Regions from separate parts of the Candidatus Avoscillospira sp. LCP25S3_F1 genome, predicted to be linked through region 3. Evidence: predicted binding sites of a transcription regulator. Region 3 holds the regulator's gene; each other region holds the start of a gene.
What was found. The regulator HrcA, encoded in region 3, represses chaperone genes, less so after heat shock. The targets are predictions, from matches to a motif close to TGTTAGCACTCNNNNNNNNNGAGTGCTAACA.
Positions count from the first base shown of each region.

Region 1: a site for HrcA is predicted at 3,480-3,510, ahead of htpG (molecular chaperone HtpG). Genes of this name have one in related genera too.
Region 2: a site for HrcA is predicted at 1,306-1,336, ahead of ACTQ33_RS15585 (co-chaperone GroES). Genes of this name have one in related genera too.

Region 1 covers NZ_JBQKJT010000002.1:194,803-200,879, reverse strand. The annotation lists gene cmk ((d)CMP kinase) at 1-97, shown strand, start outside; gene ACTQ33_RS02645 (lysophospholipid acyltransferase family protein) at 94-696, shown strand; gene ACTQ33_RS02640 (bifunctional 4-hydroxy-3-methylbut-2-enyl diphosphate reductase/30S ribosomal protein S1) at 693-2,648, shown strand; gene ACTQ33_RS02635 (RidA family protein) at 2,978-3,355, opposite strand; gene htpG (molecular chaperone HtpG) at 3,534-5,426, shown strand; gene ACTQ33_RS02625 (putative glycoside hydrolase) at 5,664-6,077, opposite strand, start outside.
Region 2 covers NZ_JBQKJT010000027.1:4,365-10,441, reverse strand. The annotation lists gene ACTQ33_RS15595 (THUMP domain-containing class I SAM-dependent RNA methyltransferase) at 1-218, shown strand, start outside; gene ACTQ33_RS15590 (diacylglycerol/lipid kinase family protein) at 238-1,146, shown strand; gene ACTQ33_RS15585 (co-chaperone GroES) at 1,411-1,695, shown strand; gene groL (chaperonin GroEL) at 1,719-3,344, shown strand; gene ACTQ33_RS15575 (helix-turn-helix domain-containing protein) at 3,371-3,637, shown strand; gene ACTQ33_RS15570 (sigma-70 family RNA polymerase sigma factor) at 3,736-4,215, shown strand; gene ACTQ33_RS15565 (DUF4179 domain-containing protein) at 4,212-5,333, shown strand; gene ACTQ33_RS15560 (hypothetical protein) at 5,323-6,077, shown strand, end outside.
Region 3 covers NZ_JBQKJT010000004.1:177,825-183,901, forward strand. The annotation lists gene dnaK (molecular chaperone DnaK) at 1-1,637, opposite strand, end outside; gene grpE (nucleotide exchange factor GrpE) at 1,697-2,242, opposite strand; gene hrcA (heat-inducible transcriptional repressor HrcA) at 2,261-3,322, opposite strand; gene ACTQ33_RS05100 (phosphatase PAP2 family protein) at 3,519-4,118, shown strand; gene ACTQ33_RS05105 (M24 family metallopeptidase) at 4,287-5,360, shown strand; gene ACTQ33_RS05110 (response regulator transcription factor) at 5,394-6,065, shown strand; gene ACTQ33_RS05115 (sensor histidine kinase) at 6,068-6,077, shown strand, end outside.

The DNA.
Region 1 (6,077 bases), on a different contig from region 3:
CAAGGACGCCGTCCACCTGGACACCACCGACCTGAATATTGAACAGGCGGCGGCGGCCATGGAGTCCATCATAAAGGAGAAGCTGGGGCAGCTATGAAAGCAAATGCAATCGTATATCACGTTCTGGAACGGCTGGCCCGTTTCGGTCTGTTCCTCTATCATCCGGTGTTCCGGGTCACAGGCCGGGAGCATATCCCCGAGGGGGCCTGCGTGATTTGCAGCAACCACATCGGCATGGCGGACCCCCTGTGGGCCATTTTCGGGTTGAAGCAGGGCCCCTTTTTCCGCATTATGGCCAAGGAATCCCTGTTGGAAGCGCCGCTGCTGGGAAAGCTGCTCCACTGGGCGGGCATCATCGGTGTCAAGCGGGGCGAGGGCGATATCAACGCCATCAAGGAGGCGCTGAAAACCCTCAAAGACGGGAAAAAGCTGCTGCTCTATCCCGAGGGGACCCGGGCCAAGGATGGCCCCCTGGAGGGCAAGACCGGCGCGGTCATGCTGGCCAACCGGGCCAAATGCCCCATTTTGCCGGTGTATATCAAGCGGAAGCGCTTTCCCTTTAGTCCCATGGCCATGGTCATCGGCGAACCCTTTGCGGTGGTCACCGCCACGGGCAAGGCCACGGCGGAGGAGCTGCGCAGTGAGACCGACCGGATGATGGACATCATTTACAAGCTGGGGGAGGGCGTTGGATGAAGGTCTACCTTGCCAAGACGGCGGGCTTCTGCTTCGGTGTGGACCGGGCTGTGTCCATGGTGGAGCAGGCGGCAAAAGACGGCTTGAACGCCGTGACCCTGGGCCCCATCATCCACAACCGCCATGTGGTGCAGCGCTTCGCGGAAATGGGCGTGCGGCAGGTGGACGAGGTTTCGGAGATCGAGGACGGCTGCGCCGTCATCATCCGTAGCCACGGCGTCAGCCGGGCCGTCTATGAGGAACTGGAGGCCAGAAATCTCACCATTCTGGACGCCACCTGTCCCTTTGTCAAGCGCATCCATGAGATCGTCCGCAAGGCCACGGAGCGGGGCCGCCAGGTGATCATCATCGGCACCCGGACCCACCCGGAGATCGTAGCCATTGCCGGTTGGTGCGACAACCCGGTTGTGTTTGAAAACGCCGCCGAACTCCAAGCGTGGCTGGACGAGGACCCGGCCCGGACTAATTTGTCCGTAACCATGGTGTCTCAGACCACCAGTACCGAGGCCCTATGGAAAAGTTGTTGTGAAATTATAAAAAAAGTGTATACAAATGCCGAAATATTTGATACAATATGTGGAGCGACGGAAAAACGGCAGAAAGAAGCCATAGCCCTGGCCGGGCTATGCGATGGAATGGTCATAGTCGGTGATGCAATGAGCTCCAATACGAAGCGCCTTGCGATGATTTGCAGAGAACACTGCAAGCTGGTTTCCCTGGTGGACAGTGCCGATGAATTGGACACTACGCTTTTCTCTAATGTGCAATCCGTTGGTATCACTGCCGGGGCGTCAACGCCGGCGTGGATAATAAAGGAGGTCAACAACCATATGAGCGACGAAATTCGTGTTGAAAATGCTGCCATGGAGGAGAACTTTGCCGAGCTTCTCGAGCAGTCCATCAAGACTTTAAATACAGGAGACAAGGTGACCGGCATCGTCACATCCATCACCCCCACCGAAGTGTATGTGGACCTGGGTACCAAGCACGCCGGCTACATCCCCTACAGCGAGATCAGCAGCGATCCTGCGGCCAAGGCCGAGGACCTGTTCAAGGTGGGCGATGAGATCGAGGTCTATGTGGTCCGTGTCAACGACATGGAGGGCACCGTGATGCTGTCCAAGAAGCGTCTGGACACCGTCAAGAGCTGGGACGAGATCGAGACTGCCTGCGAGGAGAAGACTGTGGTCGAAGGCGTCATCACCGAGGAGAACAAGGGCGGCCTGGTTGCCAATGTCAAGGGCATCCGTGTGTTCATTCCCGCTTCCCAGACCGGCATTCCCAAGGGCGGCGACCTGAGCCAGCTGATCCGTCAGACCGTCAGCATGAAGATCACCGAGGTCAACCGCGCCCGCCGCAGAGTGGTCGGCTCCATCCGTGCCGTCACCGCTGAGGCCCGCAAGGCTGCCGCCGAGCAGATCTGGAACGAGATCGCCGAGGGCAAGACCTACCATGGCGTTGTCAAGAGCCTGACTTCCTACGGCGCTTTCGTCGACATCGGCGGCGTGGACGGCATGGTTCACGTTTCCGAGCTGAGCTGGAGCCGCATCAAGAACCCCGCCGAGGTCGTCAAGGTGGGCGACGAGATCGACGTCTATGTCATCGGCTTTGATCCCGAGAAGAAGAAGATCTCTCTGGGCTACAAGACCGCTGAGACCAACCCCTGGAACCTGTTCCTGAACCAGTTCCAGGTTGGCGACGTGGCTACCGTCAAGATCGTCAAGCTGATGACCTTCGGCGCTTTCGCCGAGATCATCCCCGGTGTGGACGGCCTGATCCACATCTCCCAGATCGCTGACCGCCGCATCGGCAAGCCCGAGGATGTGCTGTCCGAGGGTCAGGAGGTCGAGGCCAAGATCATCGACATCGACGAGGAGAACAAGCGTATCTCCCTGTCCATCCGCGCCCTGCTGGTGGAGGGTGACGACGAGGAGTACGGCGACGAGGAGTAATCCTGCGCCGGAACCACGACAATCGTAGTTCGACCGGGCTGCTTCGGCAGCCCGGTTTTTGTATTTGCTGTACAAAGAAGGCCGCTGTCCTCCACCAGTGTTGGGGTGGGGACGGCGGCCTTAGGGCTTACGCCCGAGGGATGGCGCCATCTGCGGATGGCGCTGTGGACGACGGGGTGTTTCGCCCGCTGCGGCGGGCGACCGGGGCGCTGCCCCTGGACCCTGCGATTTTTGAAAAAATCGAGTAAATTTTTATATTGTGTTCCTTCCCGCCATAATGGAAAACCGGGCGTGCCGCTTGAGGCACGCCCGGTTGACGGTTTTTGCAATTACTTGACGGCGATGACTTCCATCTCCACCACGCCGCCCAGGGGCAGGGCAGCCACCTGCACGCAGGAACGGGCGGGATGCTCGCCGGTGAAGTTCTCAGCGTAGATGCCGTTGAGCTCGGCAAAGCCGGCCAGATCGGTCATAAACACGGTGGTCTTGACCACATTGCTCAGGTCCATGCCGTTCTCGGCCAGGACAGCCTTGACGTTGGCAAACATCTGACGGGCCTGGGCAGCCAGACCGCCCTCGGCCAGCTTACCGGTCTCGGGCACCAGACCCAGCTGGCCGGAGCAGTACAGGGTGTCGCCTACAAAAATCGCCTGGGAATAGGGACCCACAGCGGCGGGAGCGTTCTTGGAACAAATCACAGTTTTCATGGTTGAAAACCTTCCTTTCGTAAATTGATGTTCTCATTCTATCATAGTCCACCCCATCTGTTAAGGGCCAAATATAAAATTTTTGTAAATGTACTTGAAAAAATTTCAGAGCGCGGTATAATAGCATTAGCACTCAAGAGCTATGAGTGCTAATGCTGAATACAAAGGATGACATATCATGGAAAAGCAGCAATTTAAAGCCGAATCCAAGCGGCTTCTTGATCTGATGATCAACTCCATTTACACCCATCAGGAGATTTTTCTCCGTGAGATCATTTCCAACGCCTCCGACGCCATGGACAAGCTGGCCTATCTGAGCCTGACGGACCAGAACGTGGGCCTGAGCCGCAGCGACTTCGCCATCGACATTACGGTGGACGAAAAAGCGCGTCTGCTGACCGTGTCCGACAACGGTATCGGCATGAGCCGGGAGGACATGGAGGAGAATCTGGGTACCATCGCCAAGAGCGGTTCCCTCCAGTTCAAAAAGGACATGGAGCAGCAGGAGGATATCGACATCATCGGCCAGTTTGGCGTGGGCTTCTACTCCGCCTTTATGGTGGCCGACGCCGTGACGGTGATCTCCAAAAAGTACGGCTCCGACGAAGCCTGGATGTGGCAGTCCTCCGGCGCCGACGGCTACACCATTACCCCCTGTGAGAAGGATAGCGCCGGTACCCAGGTCATCATGCACCTGAAGGCCGACACCGAGGACGAGAACTACAGCCGGTTCCTCCAGGAGCATGAGCTGCGGTCGCTGGTCCGCAAGTACTCCGACTATATCCGCTACCCCATCCGCATGGACGTGACCAAGACCCGCGTCAAGGAGGAGACCAAGGACAGCGAGAAGCCCGAGTACGAGACGTACACCGAAAACGAGACTCTCAACTCCATGGTGCCCCTGTGGCAGCGGGCCAAGAAGGACGTCACGGAGGAGGAGTACAACCGGTTCTATCAGGAGAAGTTCTTCGACTATGAGAATCCTCTGGCCACCATCCATCTGAGCATCGAGGGCAATATTACCTATAAGGCATTGCTCTATATCCCTGCCCGGGCCCCCTACGACTTCTACACCAAGGAGTACAAGAAAGGCTTGCAGCTCTATTCCTCCGGCGTCCTGATTATGGAGAACTGCGAGGATTTGCTGCCGGAGCACTTCCGTTTTGTCAAGGGCATCGTGGATTCTCAGGATTTGAGTCTGAACATCTCCCGTGAGATGCTCCAGCACGACCGCCAGTTGAAACTCATCGCCTCCAACTTGGAAAAGAAGATCAAGTCCGAATTGAAGAAGCTCCTGGAAAATGACCGGGAGAAGTACGAGAAGTTCTTTAACGCCTTTGGCCGGAATCTGAAATACGGCCTGGTGGCCGAGTACGGCATGCACAAGGACCTGCTTCAGGATTTGATGCTCTTCTGGTCCAGCAAGGAGCAGAAGCTGGTGACTCTCCAGGAGTATGTGGACGGCATGGCAGAAGGTCAGGAGCACATCTATTTTGCCGCCGGTGAGAGCCGCCAGCGCCTTTCCCAGCTGCCCCAGATGGAGCTGCTCCAGGACAAGGGCTACGATGTCCTGTTCTTCACGGAGGATGTGGACGAATTCATTCCCCAGACCCTCCAGAAGTTTGCCGAAAAGGACTTCAAGAACATCGCGTCCGACGACCTGGGCCTGACCTCCGACGAGGAGAAGAAGGCCATGGAGGAGAAGAACGAGGCCGCCAAGCCCACCCTGGACTTCATCAAGGAGACGCTGGGCGACCGCGTCAAGGATGTGCGTCTCAGCGCCACCCTCAAGAGCTACCCCGTGTGCCTGGTCCCCGACGAGGGCATGAGCTTTGAGATGGAGAAATACTTCCAGAAGATGAATCCGGAAATGGGCTTTAAGGCCGGCCGTATCCTGGAGCTGAACCCGGAGCACGCCGTCTTTGCCACGTTGCAAGTTGCCGTGGCCCAGGACCCGGAGAAGGCCAAGAAGTATGTGGAGGTCCTGTACGATCAGTCCCTGCTCATGGCGGGTCTGCCCATCGACAACCCCACCGAGTATACCGACCGCATCTGCTCTTTGATGCAGTAAGGGAGATTTCGCGCCCTGCGGGGCGCGACCGGGGACGCCGTCCCCTGGACCCCTGCGATTTTTGAAAAAATCGAGTAAACTTTTATCGTTGGGTTCCAAACGGTGATTTTAGCTCTATCCTTATATTAATAATATTTCAGCCTCGGATTCCATGGGAATCCGGGGCTAATTTCAAGTTTTACTCAATTTTTTTTAAAAATTGCGGGGTGCGGGGCAGAGCCCCGCAAAAGAAATGCGTCACGATTCCGCGTCCTCCGTCACCGCCGGGCGCAGAATGCCGTACTCCGCAAAGCGGGTGTCCCGGGAGCTGGTGAGAAAGACCACACGATCGTGGAGCGTGTCATAGACGTCGGAGAAGGTGTCCACCAGGGCCTGGACCTGAGAGCCGTCGTTGCTGGTCAGATACACCCGGTCGGCATAGGCGGCCAGCGCCGGGTCCGTGGTGGCCAGGGACAGGGCGGGGGAGCGCTCCGTCTGGTTGGAGGACAGCCGCTGGGCGGCGTCCAGCACGGCGGACACCCGGTTGCCGTCATAGGCGATGTTCTGACTGGCGGGGAAGGTGAAGTCCGACAGGACCACTTCCTCAAAGCCCAGACCGGCCAGTTCCGAGAGAATGCTCTGGAGATAGGAAAGGACCTGCTGATTGGCCGG
Region 2 (6,077 bases), on a different contig from region 3:
TTGTCTGCAATCCGCCCTACGGCGAACGGATGCTGGAACAGCGCAGCGCCCAAAAACTGTACCAGCAGTACGGCCGCTACTTCAAGAACCTGGACGGCTGGAAGCTGTATCTCATCAGCTCCGAACCGGAATTCGAGCGGTACTTCGGCCGCAAGGCCGACAAAAAGCGCAAGCTGTACAACGGCATGATCCAGTGTAACCTCTTCATGTATTTCTGAGTGGAACGGAGCGTCTGCCATGAAGCATCTGTTTATTGTCAACCCCGCCGCCGGCAAAACCGACCGCACCGGCACCGTCAACGCCGCCGTGGCCGCTGCCTTTGTGGGCCGCAGCGACGAATACGAGGTGGTCGTGTCCCGTGCCCCCGGCCACTGTGCCAAACTGGCCCGGGCCGCCTGCGAGACCGGGGAGGAACTGCGCATTTACGCCTGCGGCGGCGACGGCACCCTCAATGAGATTGTCAACGGCGTCATGGGCTTTCCCAACGCCGCCATCTCCTGTTTTCCCCAGGGCACCGGCAACGATTTTATCAAGGTCTTCTCCGACCCCGACGCCTTCCGCCAGTTGCCCCTGCTGCTGGATGGGGAGATCGCGGAATTCGATGTCATCGCCGTCAACGGCGACCGTTACGCCATCAACATCTGTTCCATGGGCTTCGACGCCCGCATCGGCACCCAGGTGGCCGATTACAAGCGTCTGCCCCTGGTCAAGGGCAAAAGCGCCTATCTGCTGTCGGCCCTGGTCAACACCGTCCGGGGCATCACCAGCCAATACACCATCACCCTGGACGACGGACAGGTTTTGGACGGCCGGAAAACCTTGGTCTGCATCGCCAACGGCCGCTGGTACGGCGGCTGTTTCAATCCGGTGCCCGAGGCCATGCCCGACGATGGCTTCCTGGACGTGCTCATTGTGGAGCCGGTGACCCGCATGACCGTGGCCGCCGCCATCGGCCGGTATCAGCATGGCCAGTATGCTCAGTATCCCAACCTCATCGGCCACCACCGGTGCCGGAGCCTGCGCATCCAGTGCCCCGAGCCCGAAGGCGTCAATCTGGACGGCGAATTGCTCTTTTCCAAGGACGTCACCTTCTCCGTGGCGGAGCAGAAAATCCGGTTTGTCCATCCCCGCGGCGTGGTCTGGTGAGACATCCCGGCGATTTCGGGAGAAGAACGCAGGAAAATCAAGATATCATCAGATATTCCATCTCTTTTTGGACATCATCAGAAATATCGGCCCAGAATACCTGTATTTTGTGAAAAATTCCCTCTTGCACATTTTACACAACTGATTTATTATAATAACTGTTAGCACTCGAGATAAATGAGTGCTAAAACCAACAAAACCAATCCACAGGAGACGCGCCCGCAGGCGTGCTCCTTTGTATGATGATTCTAGGAGGTACGCAACATGAAACTGACTCCCCTTGCCGACCGCGTCCTGCTCAAGGCCATTGAGGCCGAGGAGACCACCAAGTCCGGCATTATTCTCTCCACTGCCAATAAGGAAAAGTCCGCTTTCTCCGAGGTTGTAGCCGTTGGCCCCGGCGGCATGGTGGACGGCGTGGAGGTCAAAATGACCGTCAAGCCCGGTCAGAAGGTCGTGGTCGCCAAGTACAGCGGCACCGAGGTCAAGATTGACGACGCTGACTACACCCTGGTCAAGCAGTCCGATATTCTGGCCATTGTTGAGTAAGTTTTAGGAGGTTCACATAAATTATGGCAAAGCAGATTGTTTATGGTGAAGACGCCCGTAAGGCGTTGCAGTCCGGCATTGATCAGCTGGCAAATACTGTGAAAGTTACCCTGGGCCCCAAGGGCCGCAACGTGGTGCTGGGCAAGAAGTTCGGCGCTCCCCTCATCACCAACGACGGCGTGACCATCGCCAAGGATGTGGAGCTGGAGGACGCCTTTGAGAACATGGGCGCTCAGCTGGTCCGCGAAGTGGCCACCAAGACCAACGATGTGGCCGGCGACGGCACCACCACCGCCACCGTTCTGGCCCAGGCCATCATCCACGAGGGCCTGAAGAACGTCACCGCCGGCGCCAACCCCATGGTTATGCGCAAGGGCATCGAGAAGGCCGTTGCCGCCGCCGTGGAGGCCATCAAGGCCAATTCCGAGGTCATCAAGGGCAGCGACGACATCGCCCGTGTCGGCGCCGTTTCCTCCGGCGACGAGGAGATCGGCAAGCTGATCGCCGAGGCCATGGAGAAGGTCACCTCCTCCGGCGTCATCACCATTGAGGAGTCCAAGACCGCTGAGACCGGTCTGGAGGTCGTGGAAGGTATGCAGTTCGACCGCGGCTATATCTCCCCCTATATGGTCACCGATACCGAGAAGATGGAAGCCGTCGTGGACGACCCCTATATCCTCATCACCGACAAGAAGATCTCCACCATCCAGGAGATTCTGCCTGTTCTGGAGAAGATCGTCCAGGCCGGCAAGAAGATGGTCATTATTGCCGAGGACGTGGAGGGCGACGCCCTGTCCACCCTGCTGGTGAACCGTCTGCGCGGCAGCTTCAACTGCGTCTGCGTCAAGGCTCCCGGCTTCGGCGACCGCCGCAAGGAGATGCTGAAGGATATTGCCATTCTGACCGGCGGCACCTATGTTTCCTCCGATCTGAACATGGACCTGAAGGAAGTGGACATCCCCGATCTGGGCCGCGCCCGTCAGATGAAGGTCTCCAAGGACAACAGCGTGATTGTCGACGGCATGGGCGACAGCAAGGCCATTGCCGACCGCGTCAACGAGATCAAGGCCACCCTGAAGGTCACCACCTCCGAGTACGACAAGGAGAAGCTCCAGGAGCGTCTGGCCAAGCTGGCCGGCGGCGTTGCCGTCATTAAGGTCGGCGCCCAGACCGAGGTTGCCATGAAGGAGCAGAAGCTCCGCATCGAGGACGCCCTGAACGCCACCCGCGCCGCCGTGGAGGAAGGCATCGTGGCCGGCGGCGGTACCGCTTACGTCAACGCCATCCCCGCTGTGGAGAAGCTGGTTGCCAAGCTCCAGGGCGACGAGAAGACCGGCGCCCAGATTATTGCCAAGGCCCTGCAGGCCCCCATCCGTCAGATCGCTGAGAACGCCGGTGTGGACGGCTCCGTGGTCTTCGAGAAGATCAAGAGCTCCCGCAAGGTGGGCTATGGCTACAACGCCTACACCGAGCAGTATGTGGAGATGATTCCTGCCGGTATCGTCGATCCCACCAAGGTCACCCGCTCCGCGCTGGAGAACGCCGCTTCCATCAGCAGCTGCGTCCTGACCACCGAGTCCCTGGTGGCCGACAAGCCCGAGCCCCCCGCTCCGGCTCCTGCTGCCCCCGACATGGGCGGCATGTACTAAGCCAATCACAACCGAGGCCGGTACCCTTGCGGGTACCGGCCTTTTTAAGAAATCCCCTCTATTCCGTCGTATTTTCTAAAACCCTTTTGGGGGTGAGTATCATCTTTGACTATAACCCGCTGTGGAAAACCATGGAACGGATGCAAGTATCACAATACCAGCTTCTAAAGGGCGGCATCGATAATAAAACCTTGGATTCTCTGAAAAAAGGGAAAAATATTACCATGATTACGCTGGAAAGGCTATGCAAAATCATCGGCTGCACACCCAATGATATCGTTGAATTTCAGTAAGGCTGCCAAGTTCTGTACTTGGTGGCCTTACTGAAATTTATTCTCCTTTTCGCAATCAAACCGGCCCGTTGCTCCGTCTAATGGGCAGAAGGGAGGCGATGGACTTGACCGAGCTGGACTATCTGGAACGCGCCGAAGCGCTGCGTGGCAAGCTCTACGGCATCGCCCTGCTGACATTGGGCGGCGAAGCCGCCGCCATTGATGCCGTGGATGAGGCGGTGTACAAGGGGTATCGCAGTCACAAGAAGCTGCGTCAGCCCCAGTATTTTGAAACATGGCTCATTCGCATTCTCATCAACGTCTGCCGCGACGAGCTGCGGCGGCGGAAGCGGGAGCTGGCCGTGGAGACGCTGCCGGAGACGGCGGGCGAGCAGTATGACGCCCTGCCCCTGAAAGAGGCCATTCGCCGTCTGCCGGAACCCCTGCGGGACGTCATCATTCTGCGGTACTTCACGGGTTTGACGCTGGAGGAGACGGCCACGGCCCTGTCCATCCCCCGGGGCACCGTGGTCACCCGGCAGCGAAAAGCCCTGTCGCTGCTCAAACTGGACTTGACGGCAGAGGAGGGAGCATCATGAACCGACAACAGGAATTTTGGGAACTGAAACAGCAGCTGCAACAGCTGCCGCCGGAACTGGACGGCACGGCCCAACGGGCCAGGCAGCGGGCCAGACACCGCCGGCTGGGACGTGGCTTCGGCATTTCCCTGGGCAGTCTGGCCGGTGTCTGCGCCGCGTTTATTCTGGCCGTCAACACCATGCCCACCTTTGCCCTTGCCTGCGGCCGTGTTCCCATTTTGCGGGAACTGGCGGCAGCGGTGGCCCTCTCCCCCAGCCTGTCGGCGGCGGTGGAGCACGACTTTGTACAATATGTGGGCCAGACCCAGACCATCGGCGGTGTGACGGTAACGGTGGAATACATCATTGCCGATCAGCAGCAGATCGTGGTGTTCTACCGGACCGTCGGCCCCGGTAACTACCGGGCCAGCTGTGATTTACTGGACGGAAACGGTACACCGCTCCATGGTTACTCCGTCATCAGCGGCGATTCCAGCGGAGACCTGAAACAATTTGAAATTCACTGCAAGGACCTGGACCTGCCGGAAACGCTGGTTCTGGAACTGTCGCTGCGCCGCATCACCGAGACCGGAAACAGCGTCGCACTGGACGGCGTCGGCAGCTTTTCCATCCATCTGGACCCGGAGAAAACGGCCAAGGCCGTGGTGGTTCCCGTGGAACAGTGGGTGGACCTGGACGGCCAACAGCTGCTGGTGGACCGGTTGGAGCTGACCCCCACCAGAACCCTCCTGTATCTGGACGGCGACCCGGCCAATACGGCCTGGCTCCAATCCCTGGACTTCTGGTTTACGGCCTCCGACGGCACGGTGTACGACCAGCAGGACGGCATGGTGTCGGCCTCCGGTGACGCCGAGCATCCAGGCTTTTACACGTTCTATTTCCAAAGTCTCTACTTTGTGGACCATCCGGAACGGCTGACGCTCCACATTGCCGAGGCCGTATGGCTGGACAAGTCGGAACCCACCGTCACCATCGACCTCAACAACGGCGTCTGGACCGGTTCGTTGCCGGAGGGCGTGGTGGATATCGAGGTGCAGCAGGTTGTCTACGGCGGCGAAAGCGCCGCAGAACTGACAGTGTCTACCACGGTGGACCGTAACCTACACCGTGCAGGATGAGCGTTTCAAGGAGGCCACCAACTTTATTGCAGACTGGGTCAGCAAAGGTCTGATCGATCCTGTGTCCTTCGAGCAGTCTCAGGATAACTTCCTGGCTAACGGTAAGGGTACAGAAACTTACGGCGCTTTCTACTGGTGGGAAAGCGAGACCGTCGTCTCCAACCCGGAAAATTACATCGTATGCGCTCCCTTGGTAGGTCCCAACGGGGATCAGACCATTAGTGTCTCTAACAACCCTGAAATCAGCACCGGCGAGGTTGTCTTCTTCAACGGTGTGGAAAATGTGGAAGTGCTGCTGGCCTACTTTGACCGGTACTACGATCCGCTGATTTCCGCGCAGATCAACTACGGCCCCATCGGTATTGTCTACGAGGAGGAACTGGACGAGAACGGTATGCTGCAGCAGAAGGAACTGACCGGCGATGTGACAGCTGACGAACTTCGCTTGCAAAATGCACCTCTGGGTCCCGTTTATCTCTCCGACTATGCTTGGGAGCATGTGGTTCACATGGAGCCTCGCGCCCAGCTGCGCCTGGAGCGCCTGGAGGCCTATGCCAATCCTTATGTGTCTGAGAATGTGAAACCAGTCCCCAACATGCAGTTCACCATAGAGGAACTCAATACCCTCAGCAGCTATGAGTCCAATCTGAATGACTACATCCGTACCAACCTCATTCAGTGGCTGCTCAACGGCGGCGTGTCGGACGACCAGTGGCAGACCTTCACCGATGACTTGAACAACCG
Region 3 (6,077 bases):
GTCTCCTTCAGCTTCTCCACAGCAGCCTGGACAGGCGCCTTGTCGCTGTCGGTGAGCTTGTCGCCCAGATCGTTCAGGGTCTTCTCGGTCTGGTAGATGACCTGATCGGCGGTATTCCGGGTGTCCACCTCGTCCTTACGGGCCTTATCCTCGGCGGCATACTGCTCGGCCTCCTTGACGGCCTTGTCGATGTCCTCCTTGGACAGGTTGGTGGAAGCGGTAATGGTGATCTTCTGCTCGGCGCCGGTGCCCAGGTCCTTGGCGGACACGTTGACAATACCGTTGGCGTCGATGTCGAAGGTGACCTCGATCTGCGGCACGCCGCGGGGAGCGGGAGCAATGCCGGTCAGCTGGAACTTGCCCAGGGTCTTGTTGTAAGCGGCCATCTCACGCTCGCCCTGCAACACATGGACCTCAACGGAGGGCTGGTTGTCGGCGGCAGTGGAGAAGATCTGGCTCTTCTTGGTGGGGATGGTGGTGTTCCGCTCAATGAGCTTGGTGAACACGCCGCCCATGGTCTCGATGCCCAGGCTCAGGGGGGTGACATCCAGCAGCAGCAGGCCCTTGACGTCGCCGCCCAGCACGCCGCCCTGAATGGCAGCGCCCACGGCCACACACTCATCGGGATTGATGCCCTTGAAGCCTTCCTTGCCGGTGATGCTCTTGACAGCCTCCTGCACAGCGGGGATACGGGTGGAGCCGCCCACCAGCAGGACCTTGTTCAGATCGCTGGCGGTGATGCCGGCGTCGGCCATGGCCTGACGGACAGGGCCCATGGTGGCGTCCACCAGACGGGCGGTCAGCTCATTGAATTTGGCCCGGGTCAGGGTCACATCCAGGTGCTTGGGGCCGGTGGCGTCGGCGGTGATATAGGGCAGGTTGATGTTGGTGGTGGTGACGCCGGACAGCTCGATCTTGGCCTTCTCGGCGGCCTCTTTCAGACGCTGCATGGCAACCTTATCGTTGCTCAGGTCGATGCCCTCGGCCTTCTTGAACTCTGCAATCAGGTACTTGATGATCTCTTCGTCGAAGTCATCGCCGCCCAGATGGGTGTCGCCGTTGGTGGCCAGAACCTCAATAACGCCGTCGCCGATCTCCAGGATGGACACATCGAAGGTGCCGCCGCCCAGGTCGTAGACCATGATCTTCTGGTCGCTTTCCTTGTCCACGCCGTAAGCCAGAGCCGCAGCGGTGGGCTCGTTGATAATACGCTTGACCTCCAGGCCGGCGATCTTGCCGGCGTCCTTGGTGGCCTGACGCTGGGCGTCGTTAAAGTATGCGGGAACGGTGATAACCGCCTCGGTGACGGGGCCGCCCAGGTAAGCCTCGGCGTCTGCCTTCAGCTTCTGCAGGATCATGGCGCTGATCTCCTGGGGGGTGTACTTCTTATCGTCAATGGTCACACGGTAATCAGAACCCATGTGACGCTTGATGGACGAAATGGTGCGGTCGTGGTTGGTGACGGCCTGGCGCTTTGCCACCTGGCCCACCATACGCTCGCCGGTCTTGGAGAACGCCACGACAGAGGGAGTGGTGCGGTTGCCTTCGGCGTTGGCGATGACAACGGGTTCGCCGCCTTCCATAACGGCGACGCAAGAGTTAGTCGTACCGAGATCGATACCGATAATCTTAGACATAATCAATTCCTCCTACTATATAAAACCTAGTATTTACAAATTCAGTGACGGCAATTCCGTCAGTTGGCCACGCGGACCATGGCGAAGCGGACGACCTTTTCGCCGATGCGGAAGCCCTTCTGGAACACTTCGCACAGAACATTCTCCGCGAAGTTCTCGTCTTCACAGTGCATGACGGCGTTGTGCATATTGGGGTCGAAGGTGTCGCCCACGTTGCCGAAGGACTCCACGCCCAACTTTTCCAGCACTTCCATCAGGCCGGTCATGGTCATTTCCACGCCCTTTTTGTACGCCTCGTCGGCGGTGGGCTGGTTCAAGGCCCGCTCCAGATTGTCGTAGACCGGCAGGAACTTGGACACGGTCTCCACCCGGATGTCGGTGTAGAGATTGTCCTTTTCCTTCTGGCTCCGCTTGCGGAAGTTGTCGTACTCGGCCAGGAGCCGCAGGTATTTATCCTGCTCCTCCCGGAGCTGCTGTTCCAGCTGCTGCCGCTGGGCGTCGGTGTTTTCCGGCTCCTGGGCGGTTTCAGCCGTCTCAACGGCTTCCTCCACTTCCTGCTCCTCCGGCTCCTGGGCCTGGGGATTCTGCTTGGTTTCCTTTGCCATGATGGTGATACACATCCTTTATTCCGTACCGCCGTCGGACTCTTTGGCCGGCGGTAATTCATTCTTTCCAAACATACGGCCGAGACCTTCTGCGAAATAGCTGAGTCGGGCCGTAACCTGGGCGTAATCCATGCGGGTGGGTCCCACCACGCCGATCATGCCCTGCATGCCGTCGCCGATGTCGAACCGGGTCATGACCACGGACGTATCTTTCAACTCCTTGGCGATGTTTTCCGGTCCCACGAGAATCTGTACCGGCCCGTCGGTGGGAGCCGGAAGATTGGCGATGACCTCTTCGTCCAGGGTGGACAGCACTTCCTGGGCCTTTTCCACATCCCGGTATTCGGGCTGGCCCAGCAGCTTCATCTGTCCTGTCAGATACACGTCGCTGTGCTGCTGCTCCTGGAGGACCCGCACCGTGTAATCCACGATGATGGGCACCAGATCGGCGGCGGCTCCGGCGGATTTTCGGATTTTGCTCAGAATCTCCGGTGTGATCTGCTCGGCACTCAAATCGGTGAGGCTGGCGTTGAGAACCGCCGACAGCAGCTTCAAATCCTGTTCCTGAATGTTCAGGGGCAGCTTGATGAGCTTGTTCTTAACGGTCTCCGTGTTGGTCATGACCACCAGGATAAAGCTGCCGGTGTCGGCGCTGAGAATCTCAAAGTGCTTGACCGTGGGCAGCCGCCCCACTCTGGACGTCACGGCATAGGCCGGGAGGTTGGTCCAGTTGGAAACCATCTTGCCCACCTGGCTCATGACCTTGTCGAACTCCTGGAGCTTCAGCTCCATGGCCTCGTTGAGGCTCTGGGTCTCGTCGATGGACAGCCGGTAGCCCTCCATCAATTCGTTGACGTACAGCCGGTAACCGGCGGGCGAGGGAATGCGTCCTGCCGACGTATGGGGCTGTTCCAGATAGCCCATCTCGGTCAGGTCCGCCATCTCATTGCGGATGGTGGCCGAGGAGACGTCCATGCCCGGCATGGACGCGATGGCCTTGGAGCCCACCGGCTCCGCCGTCTGGATGTAGCAGTCCACGATGGCCCGAAGGATTTTCTTTTTCCGCTCGGTCAATTCCATGTCCTGCGCCTCCTCACTTCTTTTAGCACTCACCATCCTCGAGTGCTAACTGTACTTTACCACTCTCCCCCGCAGTTGTCAATAGGTCTTTTTTGAAATATTTATGAACTTATGCCAAAAAGGATATGCGGTCCTTGTGCATGGCGCAAAAATACGGTACAATGGGCAAAACCCCTCGAAAGGAGCCTTACAACCTATGGAACCTACGACCGCAGCCCTGTGGCTGGATTCCGCCCTGCTGGACTTCGACACCGCCGTACTGAAAGCGGTCCACGCCCTGCAGCAGAGCGCCGCCGACAGCGTACTGGGCCCCTTGGCTCGAGGTCTGGACCTCTTTGGCGCCGCCGGTGTGGGCCTGATTGCGCTGGGCCTGGTATTGACCATCCTCTCCAAAACCCGCCACTACGGTGTAGCGGTGCTGTTGGCCATCGCCATCGGGGCCTTGTTTACCAATGTGGCGTTGAAGCCGCTGGTGGCCCGGGAGCGGCCCTACGCCGATGACAGCCGCGTTATCTATCAGTGGTGGCAGGAGGCCGGCAGCGAACTGGAGTCGGACCACTCCTTCCCCTCGGGCCACACCACCGCCGCCACGGCCGCCATGGTGGCACTGTTTCTATTGAATAAGCGGCGGCTGTGGCCGTGCCTCATCGCGGCAGGGCTTATGGGCCTGTCCCGGATGTATCTGGTGGTCCACTACCCGTCGGATGTCATCGCCGGATGGCTGGTAGGACTGGCGGCGGCCTTCCTGGCCGTGTGGCTGGTACACCATATCCCATGGTTTCACTTTCAGACATAACTTTTTTGTACGGACGCTTTCCGGCCTGAAACGGGCGGTCCCGGCGCCACCTCCATGGATGGCAGCCGGGACCGTTCTTTTTGCGGCGCTCCACAGCTGGGACTTGCTCCCAGACGGTTACAGTGGTATACTGAATCCTATCAGATTATAACTATGGAGGCATTTCCCATGAATCATATTGCAGCCATTCAGAAGGCCCTGCCCGACGCCGGTCTCGACGGCGTTCTGCTGACCTGCCGGGCCAACCGCTTTTACGCCGTGGATTTCGACTCCTACGGCACCGACGGCGCGTGTCTCATCACCCCCGATCACGCCTGGTACTGGACCGACAGCCGTTACATCGAGGCCGCCGGTAATCGCATCACCGGCGCGGATGTGGGCCTGACGGACCGGGCCCATCCCTATAAAGAATTGTTCGCCCAGGTCATTCGTGACCACAAGATCGAAACGCTGGGCATTGATGAAGAAGCGATGACCCTGGCCGACCACGACCGTTACGCCGAGGCCCTGCCCTGTGTGCTCACCGGCGCTTCGGCCATGATGAACCGCCTGCGCGCCGTCAAGGATGACGAGGAGGTGGCCCGGATGATGCGGGCCCAGCGCATTGCCGAACAGGCCTGGGTGGAGCTCCATAACGACATCCGTCCCGGCGTCACGGAAAAATTCCTGGCGGCCCGGCTGGTGTTCCTCATGTTGGCCGGCGGTGCGGAAAACGTGTCCTTCGACCCCATTGTGGTCTCCGGTCCCAACGGCTCCATGCCCCACGGTGTGCCGTCGGAAAAGACGCTCCAGGACGGTGAATTTGTCACCTTCGATTTCGGCGCGCTCTATCAGGGCTACTGCTCCGATATGACCCGGACCGTGGCCATCGGCCATGCCACCGACGAAATGCGGCATAGCTATCAGGCTGTGCTGGATGCCCAGCTGGCCGCCATCGGCGCATTCAAGGCCGGTACCCCCGGCTGTGACGTCCACAATGCCGCCGTGGCCGTGCTGGAGGAGCGGGGCCTGGCCCAGTATTTCACCCATGGTCTGGGCCACAGCGTGGGCATTGAAATCCACGAAGCGCCCAACGCCAATCCCAACAACGAAAAGCCCCTGCCCGAGGGGGCCGTGGTCACCGCCGAGCCCGGCATCTATATTCCCGGCTCCTACGGCATCCGCATTGAGGACATGGTCCTGGTGCGCAAGGACGGCTGTGCCAATCTGACCCTGGCCCCCAAGCAGCTGGAGATTCTTTAAGTTTTAAAAAGAGAAGAGAAAGGAAGCGGTATTATGCGGATTCTGGTGGCAGAGGACGAGCAGGACCTGAACCGGCTGATGGTACAGGCATTGGAACGGGCCGGGTACAGTGTGGACAGCTGTTATGACGGCGCCGACGCCCTGGAGTACGCCGCCGGGGCCGACTACGACTGCATCCTACTGGACATTATGATGCCCAAAGCCGACGGCCGCACCGTGCTGCGCACATTGCGCAGCCGGGGCTGTGCCGTGCCGGTGATCTTTCTGACGGCCCTGGACAGCGTCCAGGACCGGATCGACGGCCTCGATCTGGGCGCCGACGACTATCTGGTGAAACCCTTCGACATGGCGGAGCTGCTGGCCCGCATCCGGGCGGCCACCCGCAAGTACGGCGGACAGAAAACCACCGTACTGACGGCGGGCGACCTGAGCCTGGACACGGTGACCCATACGGTGACCCGGGCCGGACAGACCATCAGCCTGTCGGCCAAGGAGTACGCCATTCTCGAATACCTGCTGCGGAACAAGGGGGCGGTGCTGTCCCGGTCCCAGCTGGAAAACCACATCTGGAATTATGACTACGCCGGGGGGTCCAACGTGGTAGACGTCTATATTGCCTATCTGCGGAAGAAAGTGGACGCCCCCTTTGATAAAAAGCTCATCCACACTGTGCGGGGCGCCGGGTGGGTGCTGCGGGAGGAATGACCATGTCCGTAA